DNA from 3 places in the Streptomyces sp. NPDC034670 genome. Region 1 is predicted to be linked to each of the others. Evidence: riboswitches for the same ligand, from Rfam matches in the RefSeq annotation. Region 1 holds a riboswitch; each other region holds the start of a gene.
What was found. Region 1 has a riboswitch for cobalamin ahead of ACZ56B_RS11460 (FecCD family ABC transporter permease). Riboswitches for the same ligand answer to the same signal wherever they lie in the genome.

Region 2: linked by a shared signal. The riboswitch ahead of ACZ56B_RS13640 (ribonucleoside-diphosphate reductase subunit alpha) and the one ahead of ACZ56B_RS11460 (FecCD family ABC transporter permease) in region 1 are both predicted to bind cobalamin.
Region 3: linked by a shared signal. The riboswitch ahead of ACZ56B_RS00660 (ABC transporter substrate-binding protein) and the one ahead of ACZ56B_RS11460 (FecCD family ABC transporter permease) in region 1 are both predicted to bind cobalamin.

Annotation. Positions count from the first base shown of each region.
Region 1 covers NZ_JBVITR010000012.1:3,166-6,971, forward strand. Annotated here, with positions in the region: gene ACZ56B_RS11450 (ABC transporter substrate-binding protein) at 1-198, opposite strand, end outside; gene ACZ56B_RS11455 (ABC transporter ATP-binding protein) at 237-1,010, opposite strand; gene ACZ56B_RS11460 (FecCD family ABC transporter permease) at 1,010-2,113, opposite strand; cobalamin riboswitch at 2,217-2,360, opposite strand; gene ACZ56B_RS11465 (hypothetical protein) at 2,403-2,555, opposite strand; gene ACZ56B_RS11470 (maleylpyruvate isomerase family mycothiol-dependent enzyme) at 2,972-3,610, opposite strand; gene ACZ56B_RS11475 (SAM-dependent methyltransferase) at 3,618-3,806, opposite strand, start outside.
Region 2 covers NZ_JBVITR010000015.1:78,456-82,261, forward strand. Annotated here, with positions in the region: gene mctP (monocarboxylate uptake permease MctP) at 1-1,595, shown strand, start outside; gene ACZ56B_RS13635 (GNAT family N-acetyltransferase) at 1,671-2,177, shown strand; cobalamin riboswitch at 2,230-2,369, shown strand; gene ACZ56B_RS13640 (ribonucleoside-diphosphate reductase subunit alpha) at 2,493-3,806, shown strand, end outside.
Region 3 covers NZ_JBVITR010000001.1:140,123-143,928, forward strand. Annotated here, with positions in the region: gene ACZ56B_RS00650 (ABC transporter ATP-binding protein) at 1-133, opposite strand, end outside; gene ACZ56B_RS00655 (FecCD family ABC transporter permease) at 130-1,317, opposite strand; gene ACZ56B_RS00660 (ABC transporter substrate-binding protein) at 1,314-2,357, opposite strand; cobalamin riboswitch at 2,388-2,572, opposite strand; gene ACZ56B_RS00665 (ferric reductase-like transmembrane domain-containing protein) at 2,722-3,708, shown strand.

The sequences.
Region 1 (3,806 bases):
GTCGTTGGTGACCACGCGCTGCGGAGCCCTCTCGAAGGTCTTCTTCTCGCCGCAGTTTTCGACCGTGACCGGATAGTGGCTGTCGTGTGTTCGGGCGCCGTTTCCCTTTGCCTCCTGCGACGAGACGTCGGCGCCGCAGCCGGTGACGGCGAAGGCCAGGAGGAGAGCGAAGGCGGTGGGGCGTGCGAGGTTGGGCATGGTGGTGGCTCCTTCGCGGATGGGCCGGGGTGGGCGGACTACTGGGAGGGAAGACGGTCGAAGAGCAGTTGGATCGCGCCTGTCTCGGGGTGGGGGACGCGGTGTGCCCGGACACCGAAGACGTCGGCCAGCACGACGGGCGTGAGGACGTCGTGGGGGGCGCCGGAGGCGACGATCCGGCCGCCGTCGATGACGTGCAGGACGTCGCAGTGGAGCGCGGCAAGGTTGAGGTCGTGCAGCGCGGTGAGCACGGTCAGCCCGCTGGCCCGGATCAGGGACAGGACCTCCAGCTGCTGGGCGATGTCGAGGTGGTTGGTGGGCTCGTCCAGCACCAGGACCTGCGGCTGCTGGGCGAGCGCGCGGGCGATCAGGACCCGTTGCTTCTCACCGCCGGAGAGCGTGAGGAAGCCGCGGTCGGCCAGGTGGCCGGCGCCGACTTCCTCCAGCGCGGCGGCGCACGCACGCAGGTCCTCGTCGGTGTCCCGGGCCACCGCCCCCTGGTGCGGCAGCCTGCCCATGGCCACGACCTCGGCCACCGTGAAGTCGAACTCCGTGGCCGCTTCCTGCGGAAGGGCCGCCAGCCGGCGTGCGCTCTCGCGCGTGTTCAGGGCCAGCAGGTCGTCGCCGCCGAGGCGCACCGCACCGGCTGTGGGGCGCAGGGCCCGGTAGACGCACCGCAACAGGGTCGACTTGCCGCTGCCGTTGGGCCCGACGAGGCCCACGACCTGGCCGCTGTCCGCCCGCAGTGAGATCTCCTCCAGCACCCGCGCACCGGAGATCTCCATCGTCACCGCGTCGATGTCGACCTGCATCACACGCCTCCGAAGGTGTAGGTGCGGCGGCGCATGAGCATCACGAAGCACGGCACACCGATCGCCGCCGTCAGGACGCCCAAGGGCAGTTCGGCCGGGGCGAGCACCACGCGCGACAGGATGTCGACCCAGATCAGCAGCACGGCGCCGGCCAGGGGTGCGACGGCCAGCAGCCTGCGGTGGTCCGCGCCGACCAGCATCCGGGCGGCGTGCGGGACCATCAGGCCCACGAAGCCGATCGCCCCGCTCACCGCGACCACCGCCCCGGTGACGGCGGCGGTGGTGAGGAAGAGTTCCTTACGCAACCGTGCGGGGTCCACCCCCAGCGCGGCGGCGGTCTCATCGCCCATTGCCAGGGCGTTCAGACGCCGGGCCGACCACCCGAGGTGGGCCAGGCCGGCGAGGACCGCGCCCGCCGCGACCGGTACGGAGGACCAGCTCGCGCCGCCCAGACTGCCGAGCAGCCACATCACCGCGGACCGGGCCGCCTCGCCGTGTTCCGCGGCGAACACCATGAACGTGGTCACGGCCGAGAAGCCGTAGTACATCGCGGTACCGGTGAGCACGAGCCGCAGCGGTGTCAGCCCCCGCGGGGTCCGGGCGATCGCGTACACCAGGGTCATGGCCGCGAGCGCGGAGAGGAACGCCGCCGTGGACAGCGCCCAGATGCCCAGGGCGCCGAAGACACCGAAGATGAGCACGGCGTTGGCTCCCACGCCCGCACCGGAGGAGATCCCGAGGACGAACGGGTCCGCGAGCGCGTTGCGGACCATGGCCTGGACGGCGACCCCGACGGATGCCAGACCGGCGCCGACGACCGCCGCGAGCACGGCGCGCGGGAAGCGCAGTTCCCACACGATGGTGTAGGAGGAGACCTCGTCCGCAGCGATGGCCCCACCGGTCAGCCCCGCCCAGAGGTAATGCAGCGCCTCGCTCCACGAGAGCCCCGACGCGCCGATACCCGCCCCGCAGGCCAGAGAGACGGGCAGCGCGGCGCACAGACCGGTCACGAGCAGGGGCAACGAGACGCGCCGGAGCGGTGGAGACCCGCCGCTGGCGGTGCGGTGCGGTACAGCGGGTATGCGGTCGCGGAGCGTGGCCACAGGCGGATCGCTTTCGCCTCGGGCCGTGCACCTACGTGATCAAAGGAGCGGCTCCGGGCGCCCGGGCGCCCTGCGCAGCACCCTCTCGCAGTCCACGGCGATCGACAGGAGCTTCACCACCGCGGGTAATCGGGCTCGCGGAACCCTGTACAGGACTCCGCCCACCGTTGCGGGTCAGCGCCGGACTTCGACCGGACTTCCCCCGCGGGGCGCTTGCAGCTTAGCGCGCGCCACCACGCTTTCCTTCTTGAACGGGACACCGGTGCGTGCCATCGCGGTGGGACCGCACTCAACGGGCGTCGGCCGTGCACAGAGTGAGGATGCGGACGGTGCGCTCACCGCTGTGCGCGTCACGGCCGTGCCAGCACCGGTAGTTGCCGAGGACGGGGACGTCACCCTCGACAAGCCGGAAGCACGGCAGAGCCGGTTCGGGACCGTGCACGGTCTCATCGCAGCGGGCCAGCAGGGCGCGTACCCGATCGATGTCCGGATCGCGGTGCAGAGCGAACGACCCCCTCGGTACGACAGACGATGCGACGGACGGTGCGGACGTACTCAACGCACCGGGCGACACACAGCACCGCAGAAAACCCGCGGGGAACCCGGCCACCGGGACCCGTCCGGCGGTCGGGCGGGCCCGGAAGCCGGGGTCCCTCATGACCACAGCCGGACAATGCGGGGACGCCCCACGGTCCCGGGCCGTCCCGGGCCTCGCCCGCTGTGCCCCGTCCACCGGCGGGCCACAGCGGGCGAGGCGCCGACGGCCAGCCGGGTGACCGTGCACGGACTCCGCACCACCGACCCGGTCCGTCCACGCGTCCGAAAGGGGCCGGGCACGGACGTACGCGCCCGGACCGATCAGGCCAAACGAGCGCGCAGCAGCGGCACACCCGCGCCCGACACCCGCTCCAGCCCTGCCCCACGATGGGTGAACACCAGCAGGAGCGCCGCGGTCCGGCCGGTCACGACCGGCCCGTCACCGACGTCCCAGGGCGAGTCGGTCGCCACGAACCGAATGCCACGCAGTGCCTTGCGAGGATTGAACGGGAACCGCAGCCGCCACAGGCTCTCCAGACCGGCGCGGGCGGCGTCCGGCACGATCTCGATCTCCCGGCCCAGAGGGATGGCGATGTCCTGGCTGTGCGTCAGCACGTCCATGACCGTCGTGTCCGCACCGGCGCCCGGCGCGGGCGGGACGAGACGCGAGCAGGCATGCTCACGCAGCCGCGCCACGAGTTCGCCCGTCGGCTCCCGGGCCGCCCGTACCGCCGAGTTCCTGATCATCCGGTGGAACGCGCCGCCGGAGCGCACCAGTTCCTTCATCCACCCGCCCGTCGTAAGCGTCGGTGGCAGGGTCAGATGTGCCGCCACATCGCGGACCCGCCAGCCGTCGCACAGCGACGGGGCCTCCCACTCCCCGTCGGACAGGTCGTCCAGCAGGTCGGCCAGCCGCAGCCGGGCCGCCTCGACTTCCTTCCACACGGCGTCGTCGACCACGGCGGTCTCAGTTCGCCGGCTTGCGGGCGCAGAGAACGAGGTAGCCCATGTGGTCCGGCCCCGGTGCGAACATGTCCTTCTGGCCCTGCTTGACCGTGTCGACGAACTCCGCGCCGAACTCCGCCACGAGTTCGTCCCGCAACTCCTCGACGCGCTCGACGTAGCGGTTTCCCATGCCGTACACGCGGTGCCCGCA
Region 2 (3,806 bases), on a different contig from region 1:
TCTTCCTCCTCTTCTTCGTGCTCGTCACGGTCATGGGCTTCCTGGCCGCGCGCTGGCGCAAGGCGGCGAACGAGCACAGCCTCGACGAATGGGGCCTGGGCGGACGGTCGTTCGGCACCTGGGTGACCTGGTTCCTGCTCGGCGGCGACCTGTACACCGCGTACACCTTCGTGGCCGTGCCGGCGGCGATCTACGCGGCGGGCGCGGCGGGCTTCTTCGCGGTGCCGTACACGATCCTCGTGTACCCGTTGATCTTCACCTTCCTGCCCCGTCTGTGGTCGGTGTCGCACAAGCACGGCTACGTGACCACGTCCGACTTCGTGCGCGGCCGGTTCGATTCGAAGGGGCTGTCGCTGGCGGTCGCGCTCACCGGCATCCTGGCGACGATGCCCTACATCGCGCTCCAGCTGGTCGGCATCCAGGCCGTGCTGGACGTGATGGGCGTCGGCGGCGGCGAGCACACCAACTGGTTCGTCAAGGACCTGCCGCTGCTGATCGCCTTCGGCGTGCTGGCGGCGTACACCTACTCGTCGGGGCTGCGCGCCCCCGCCCTGATCGCGTTCGTGAAGGACACGCTGATCTACCTCGTCATCGCGGTGGCGATCATCTACATCCCGATCAGGCTGGGTGGCTTCGACGACGTCTTCGCCGAGGCGGGCGCCGCCTTCGCCGAGACCAACCCGGCGACGGGCGAGCCGCGCGGTGCGCTGGTACCGGGCGAGGCGGGCCAGTGGACGTACGCCACGCTGGCGCTGGGCTCGGCGCTCGCGCTGTTCATGTACCCCCACTCGATCACCGCGACGCTGTCCTCGCGCAGCCGTGAGGTGATCCGCCGCAACACCACGATCCTGCCGCTGTACTCCCTGATGCTGGGTCTGCTGGCGCTGCTGGGCTTCATGGCGATCGCGGCGGGCGTGAAGGTGCAGAACGGCCAGCTGGCGATCCCCCAGCTGTTCGAGGACATGTTCCCGGCCTGGTTCGCGGGCGTGGCCTTCGCGGCGATCGGCATCGGCGCGCTGGTGCCGGCGGCGATCATGTCGATCGCGGCGGCGAACCTCTTCACCCGCAACATCTACAAGGACTTCCTCAAGCCGGACGCGACGGCGGCCGAGGAGACCAGGGTCTCGAAGATCGTCTCGCTGCTGGTGAAGGTGGGCGCGCTGGCCTTCGTCCTGACCATGGACAAGACGGTCGCCATCAACTTCCAGCTGCTGGGCGGCATCTGGATCCTGCAGACCTTCCCGGCGCTGGTGGGCGGCCTGTTCACCCGCTGGTTCCACCGCTGGGCGCTGCTCGGGGGCTGGGCGGTCGGCATGGTCTACGGCACGGTCGCCGCGTACGGGGTGGCCTCGCCGACGCAGAAGCACTTCGGCGGCTCGGCGAAGGAGATCCCGGGCATCGGCGAGATCGGCTACATCGGTCTCACCGCCTTCGTGCTCAACGTCCTGGTGACGGTCGTGCTGACCTTCGTCCTGAGGGCCGTCAAGGCCCCCGAGGGCGTCGACCGGACGAGGCCGGAGGACTACACGGCGGACGCGGGCGACCCCGGCGTCCGGGTGGAGCTGCCGCCGGCCACGGCGGGCAGCGCGCACTGACGCCGTCCCCGAGACCGCGGGCCGCCGGAGGAATCCGGCGGCCCGCCGTCGTACCCGTCGGGCACACTCGCCCCCATGGACATCGTCATCCGGCCGGCGGAGCCCGGCGAGTACGGGGAACTCGGTGAGATCACCGCGCAGGTCTACCTCCGGGACGGACTGCTCGACTTCGGGGAGGGCGACGCGTACCTCGGCGAGCTGAGGGACGTGGCGAAGCGGGCGGCGGCCGCCGAGGTGCTGGTCGCCGCGGAGCACGGCAGGGTGCTGGGCGGGGTGACCTTCGTACCGGACGGCGGGCCGATGGCCGACCTGGCCGGGCCCGGCGAGGCCGAGATCCGGATGCTCGCGGTCGCCCGCGCGGCCCGGGGCCGCGGCGCCGGGGAGGCCCTCGTCCGCGCCTGCGTCGACCGGGCGCGGGCCGTCGGGGGTCGTACCCGGATCGTGCTGTCGACCCAGCGCACCATGCACGCCGCCCACCGCCTCTACGAGCGGCTGGGCTTCGTCCGCACCCCCGAGCGCGACTGGAATCCCGTACCGGACCTGGACGACCTCACCCTCCTCACCTACGAATTGGCACTCTGACACCGCCGAGACACAAGATATGGGCCTGCCGACAGCGCCCGGCACAAGATGTATGCTCATGCTCGCTGTCGCCGCAGGGGAATCCGGTGCGAATCCGGAACTGTCCCGCAACGGTGTACCCGTGCCCGCCCGCGTCCTCGCGCGGTGTGCACGGGCTTCAGTCCGAGGACCTGCCGACAGTGCGCCCGGCCGTCCGGTCCGGGTGCGTGGACGTCCGGGCCTCGTGGAATGGGCCGGTGGACGCGACGCCGCGTGCGCTCGTGTGCTGCCCCCTGCCCTCGACGAGGCCCCGTGCCGAGCGAGGGAGAGCCCCACGTGACCATCGCGCCAGCCGATCCGGCCTCAGCGGCCGACACGACCGAGCGGAGCGACGGCCCCGGTGCCGCGTTGCTGCGGACCCTGACCGAGCTGACCGCCGACCTGCCCGACACGGACCCCGGACGGGTCGCCGCCGCCGCGCTGCGCGGCCGGTCCGCCCGCGCCGACGAGGCGGAGCTGCGGGAGCTGGCCACCGAGGCCGCGGCCGGGCTCATCTCCGAGGACCCCGCCTACTCCCGGCTCGCCGCCCGGCTGCTGACCATCGGCATCCGCGCCGAGGCCGCCTCGCAGGGCGTCACCACGTTCACCGAGTCCGTCGCGACCGGGCACCGCGAGGGCCTGATCGCCGACCGCACCGCCGCGTTCGTCCGGCTCCACGCGGACCGGCTCGACGCGCTGATCGACCCCCGGGCCGACGACCGCTTCGGCTACTTCGGCCTGCGCACCCTGCACAGCCGGTACCTGCTGCGGCACCCGATCACCCGCAGGGTCGTGGAGACGCCGCAGCACTTCCTGCTGCGCGTCGCCGCCGGCCTCGCCGAGGACGACGGCGCCCGGTCGGTGGACGGGGTCGCCGCGCTGTACGGGCTGATGAGCCGCCTGGACTACCTGCCCTCCTCCCCCACCCTGTTCAACTCCGGTACGCGGCACCCCCAGATGTCGTCCTGCTACCTCCTGGACTCCCCCGCGGACGAGCTGGACTCCCTCTACGACCGCTACCACCAGGTGGCCCGCCTCTCGAAGCACGCCGGCGGCATCGGCCTGTCCTTCTCCCGCATCCGCTCCCGCGGTTCGCTGATCCGCGGCACCAACGGGCACTCGGGCGGCATCGTCCCGTTCCTGAAGACGCTGGACTCCTCGGTCGCCGCCGTGAACCAGGGCGGGCGGCGCAAGGGCGCGGCGGCGGTCTACCTGGAGACCTGGCACGCCGACGTCGAGGAGTTCCTGGAGCTGCGCGACAACACCGGTGAGGACGCCCGCCGCACGCACCACCTGAACCTCGCGCACTGGGTGCCGGACGAGTTCATGCGCCGGGTGGACGCCGACGGCCCGTGGTCGCTGTTCTCCCCGGCGGACGTGCCGGAGCTGGTCGACCTGTGGGGCGAGGAGTTCGACGCGGCCTACCGGGCCGCCGAGGAGAAGGGACTGGCCCGCAGGACCCTCCCCGCCCGCGAGCTGTACGGCCGGATGATGCGCACCCTCGCGCAGACCGGCAACGGCTGGATGACCTTCAAGGACGCCGCCAACCGGACGGCGAACCAGACGGCGACGCCGGGCCACGTGGTCCACTCCTCCAACCTCTGCACGGAG
Region 3 (3,806 bases), on a different contig from region 1:
ACTTGCCGCTGCCGTTGGGACCGACCAGGCCGACGACCTCGCCGGGGCGTGCGGTCAGGGAGACGTCCTCGACCAGGCGGTGCGCGCCGGCGGTGAGCGTGACGCCGTCGACGACGAGCTCGGCCGCGCTCATGCCCCTCCCCGGCCGGTGCCGCGGCGGGCGTCGCGGCGCATCAGCCACAGGAAGAACGGGCCGCCGCACAGCGCCGTGAGCACCCCGACGGGGATCTCCACGGGCGCGGCGACGGTCCGCGCGGCGACGTCGGCCCAGACCAGGAAGACGGCGCCGCCGAGCGCGGCCGTCGGCAGGACCCGGCGGTGGTCGCCGCCGACGAACAGGCGCACCAGGTGCGGCAGCATCAGGCCGACGAAGCCGATCGGCCCCGCCGCCGCGACCAGCACGCCCGTGACGAGGGAGACCAGGACGAACATGCGGGCGCGGAAGCGGGCCACGTCCAGGCCCATCGTGGTGGCGGCCTCCTCGCCGGCCAGCAGCAGGTTCAGGTTGCGGGCCTGCGCCAGGAGGACGCCGACGCCGAGCAGCAGGGCCGCGCCCGGCAGCCACAGGGTGCCCCAGGTGACGCCGCCGAGACCGCCGAGGGTCCAGGCGAGGACCGTGCGGGCCTCGTTGCCCCGGTCGGTGGTGAGCAGCAGCAGGTCCAGGACCGCGGTGAGCACCGACGCGATCGCGACACCGGACAGGACGAGCCGGGCCGAGGTGATCCGGCCGCCGGTGCGGGCGGTGGCGTAGACGAGCAGCAGCGCGCCCAGCGCGCCCGCGAACGCGGCGGCCGGCAGGGACACCGGCCCGAACACGCTCACCCCGAACACGATCACCGCGACCGCGCCCAGGGACGCCCCGGAGGAGACCCCCAGGAGGTAGGGCTCGGCGAGCGGGTTGCGCAGCAGGGCCTGCAGGGCGGTGCCCACGACCGCGAGCCCGGCACCGGCCACCACCGCCAGCAGCACGCGCGGCGCCCGCACCTCCAGCACGATGGTCTCCCGCGCCCGCGACCAGTCCGGCTGCGGCCGGTCGGCGCCCAGCGCGTGCGTCACGATGTCCCACACCTGGCCGGGCGGCACCCGGACCGAGCCGACGGCCAGTCCCGCCGTGACCGAGACCACGAGCAGCGCGGCGAGCACGAGGAGGGTCCCGGCGAGGGCGCCCCGGCCCGCGCGTGTCCCGCCCGGCCGGCCCGCGTCCTTTCCGCGCTCCCCGGCCTTTCCGCTCTTCCCCCTCTTCCGGTCCGGCCGCCGGCCGGCGGCCGGACCGGCGGACGTGTCCGCGGCGTCCGCGTCCGCGGCGGGGCGGATCACCGGAAGCTCTCGGGGTGCAGCCCGCGGGCCAGGTCCTCCACCGCGTACGCCGACCGGATGCCGACCAGCGTCGCGGTCAGCGGCAGGACGACGAACCGCTTGTTCCTGATGGCCGGCACGTCGGCGAGGGCGGGCTGGGAGAGGAGGAACTCCTTCTTCTGCTCGACGCCGCCGGCGCCGGCGTAGTCGTAGACGGCGATGACCTCCGGTCTGCGCGCGACGACCTGTTCCCAGGAGACGTCGCCGAAGACGTCGTCGAGGTCGGCGAAGACGTTCCTCCCGCCGGCCAGCCGGATCAGCTCGGTGCCCAGGCTCCTGCCGCCCGCCGTGAAGGCGGTCCTGTCGCCGCTGTCGTACACGAAGACGGACACCTCGGGCTCGTCCTCGACGGCGGCGGTGGCCTCGTCGACCCGGGCCCGGAGATCGGCGACCAGCTCGTCCGCCCGGTCGGACACGCCGAAGATCCTGCCGACGGTGCGGATCTCCTCGTAGGTGTCCTCCATCGTCACCCGCTTCTCGCCGCAGTACTCGCGGTTGAGGTGGGTGTCGATGCCGGCGTCGGCGAACGCCTGGCGGGAGCGGCCCTCCTGGTCGGCGAAGGCGCTGCCGTAGCCGCCGTAGACGAGGTCCGGCCCGGCCTCCAGGACCGTCTCGAACGACGGTTCCCTCTTCGCCAGTTCCGGGATCGCCTCGTAGTCCTCCCTCAGCTCGGGCAGGACGGCGGAGTCGGGGAAGGCGGTGCCGACCATGCGGTCCTTCAGCCCGAGCGCGAGCATGAGTTCCGCCGGGTGCTGGTGGACGGTGACGACGCGGGAGGGCGGCTTGTCGTACGTCGTCCGGACACCGCAGTTGTCGACGGTGACGGGGAAGCCCGCGGCCGGCGAGGCCGTCGCCCTCGTGTCCTCGGTGGTGTCCCGCGACGATCCGCAGCCCGCGGTCAGCAGGACCGCCGCCAGGGCGACGGCCGCGGCCGCGGCGCGCCGGGTCCGGCGGGTGCGGGCAGGGGAGAACAGCGGGGGACGGGACGCGCCGTCGTACACGTGAAGCCTCCTGGGGAGTCCGCGCTCCTCGGAACGGGCCCGCGACAGGCCAGTCTCCTGACTCCCGGATCGACGCTCCTCCCCCTGCCTTCCCGCGGCTCGCGCAGTGGCGTGTCGAAGGGGTGCACTCCCCGGTCACAGTGGCGGGACCGTGCCGGATTCGCACCGGCTTCCTGTCTCCCGTCGCGGTGATGACCAGGCGATAGTACGTTCCTTCCCGGAGCGGGCGAAAGGGCGGGGTTCCGGCCCGGCCGACCGCTCTGGCCTGATCACGTCTCGGAAACTCCGGCCTCCTCGGCCACACTTGACGCCCGGAGCCCCACCCCCCACCGCATGCGGACGACCAGTGCCAGGAGGCCACGGCATGCTCCCCGACGCGACGCCGGACACGGACGGCACGACCACCCCGCCCGCCCCCGGGCGGGGCCCCGCCGAGCGCGTCACCCTGCGCGCCGACCTGCGGGCCGCGATCCCCGACGCGAGTGCCGCCGTCGTCCTCACGGCGGCCGTGTTCGTGTTCTTCTGGGCGCGCATGGAGTCGGGCGACTCGGCGACGGTCGCGGTCATGCCGTTCATGGACGACCCCCGCACGTACTGGATGTACCTGCTCAGCCAGGCGTTCGGCTGGTCGGCGCTGCTGTGGGCGTGGGGCACGGTCATGCTCGGGCTGCTGCTGTCGGGGCCGCGCCCGGCCCGGCTGCCCGTCTCCCGGCAGGTCCTGGAGCGCTGGCACCGCACCACCAGCCTGACCACGACGGCGCTGATGGCCGCGCACGCGCTGATGTTCGCGGCCGAACTGGTCCGCTACGAGGCCCGGCTGGCGTGGGCCGAGCGGCTGTGGGTCGGTTTCGCGGACGCCTTCGTGCCCGGCTGGTACGACTCCGGGACCGGGAAGATCGCCATTCCGATCGGCCAGGGCGCCCTGTACCTGGCGATCCCCCTGGGGCTGCTGTTCTACGTCCGGCACCGCATCGGCGCGAACACCTGGCGGCGGATGCACCGCTTCGTGATCGTCGTGTACGTGCTGAGCGTGTGGCACACCCTGCTGTACGGCACCAACGTCTGGTACGGCGAGTGGCCGCGCACCCTGCTGTGGCTGCTGCAACTGCCGGTCGCCGTCCTGCTGCTGCTCCGGCTGCTGCGGCCGGCCCGCCGGGCGGAGCGGCTGGGCGCGCCGGGCGGGCGCGGGGGCGCCTCCCTGCCGGGCTGGGCGCTGCGCGCCGCGGGCCGGGTCGCCGCCGCGGCCGTCGTCGTCGGTCTCCTCGTCGTGGTGGCGTCCGGCCACGACGGCGGCCGGGAGCGCACGGTCGAACCGCCCGCGAGCAGCCCGCACGCCCCCGAGCCGGGGTGAGCCGTTCCGTGCCGGCCGGCGTCCGCCACTCCCGCCGGCACCCCTTCGGCGGTCGGCACGGGGCCCTTCGGGCTGTGCCCGCCGGGGGCGGCGGGCAC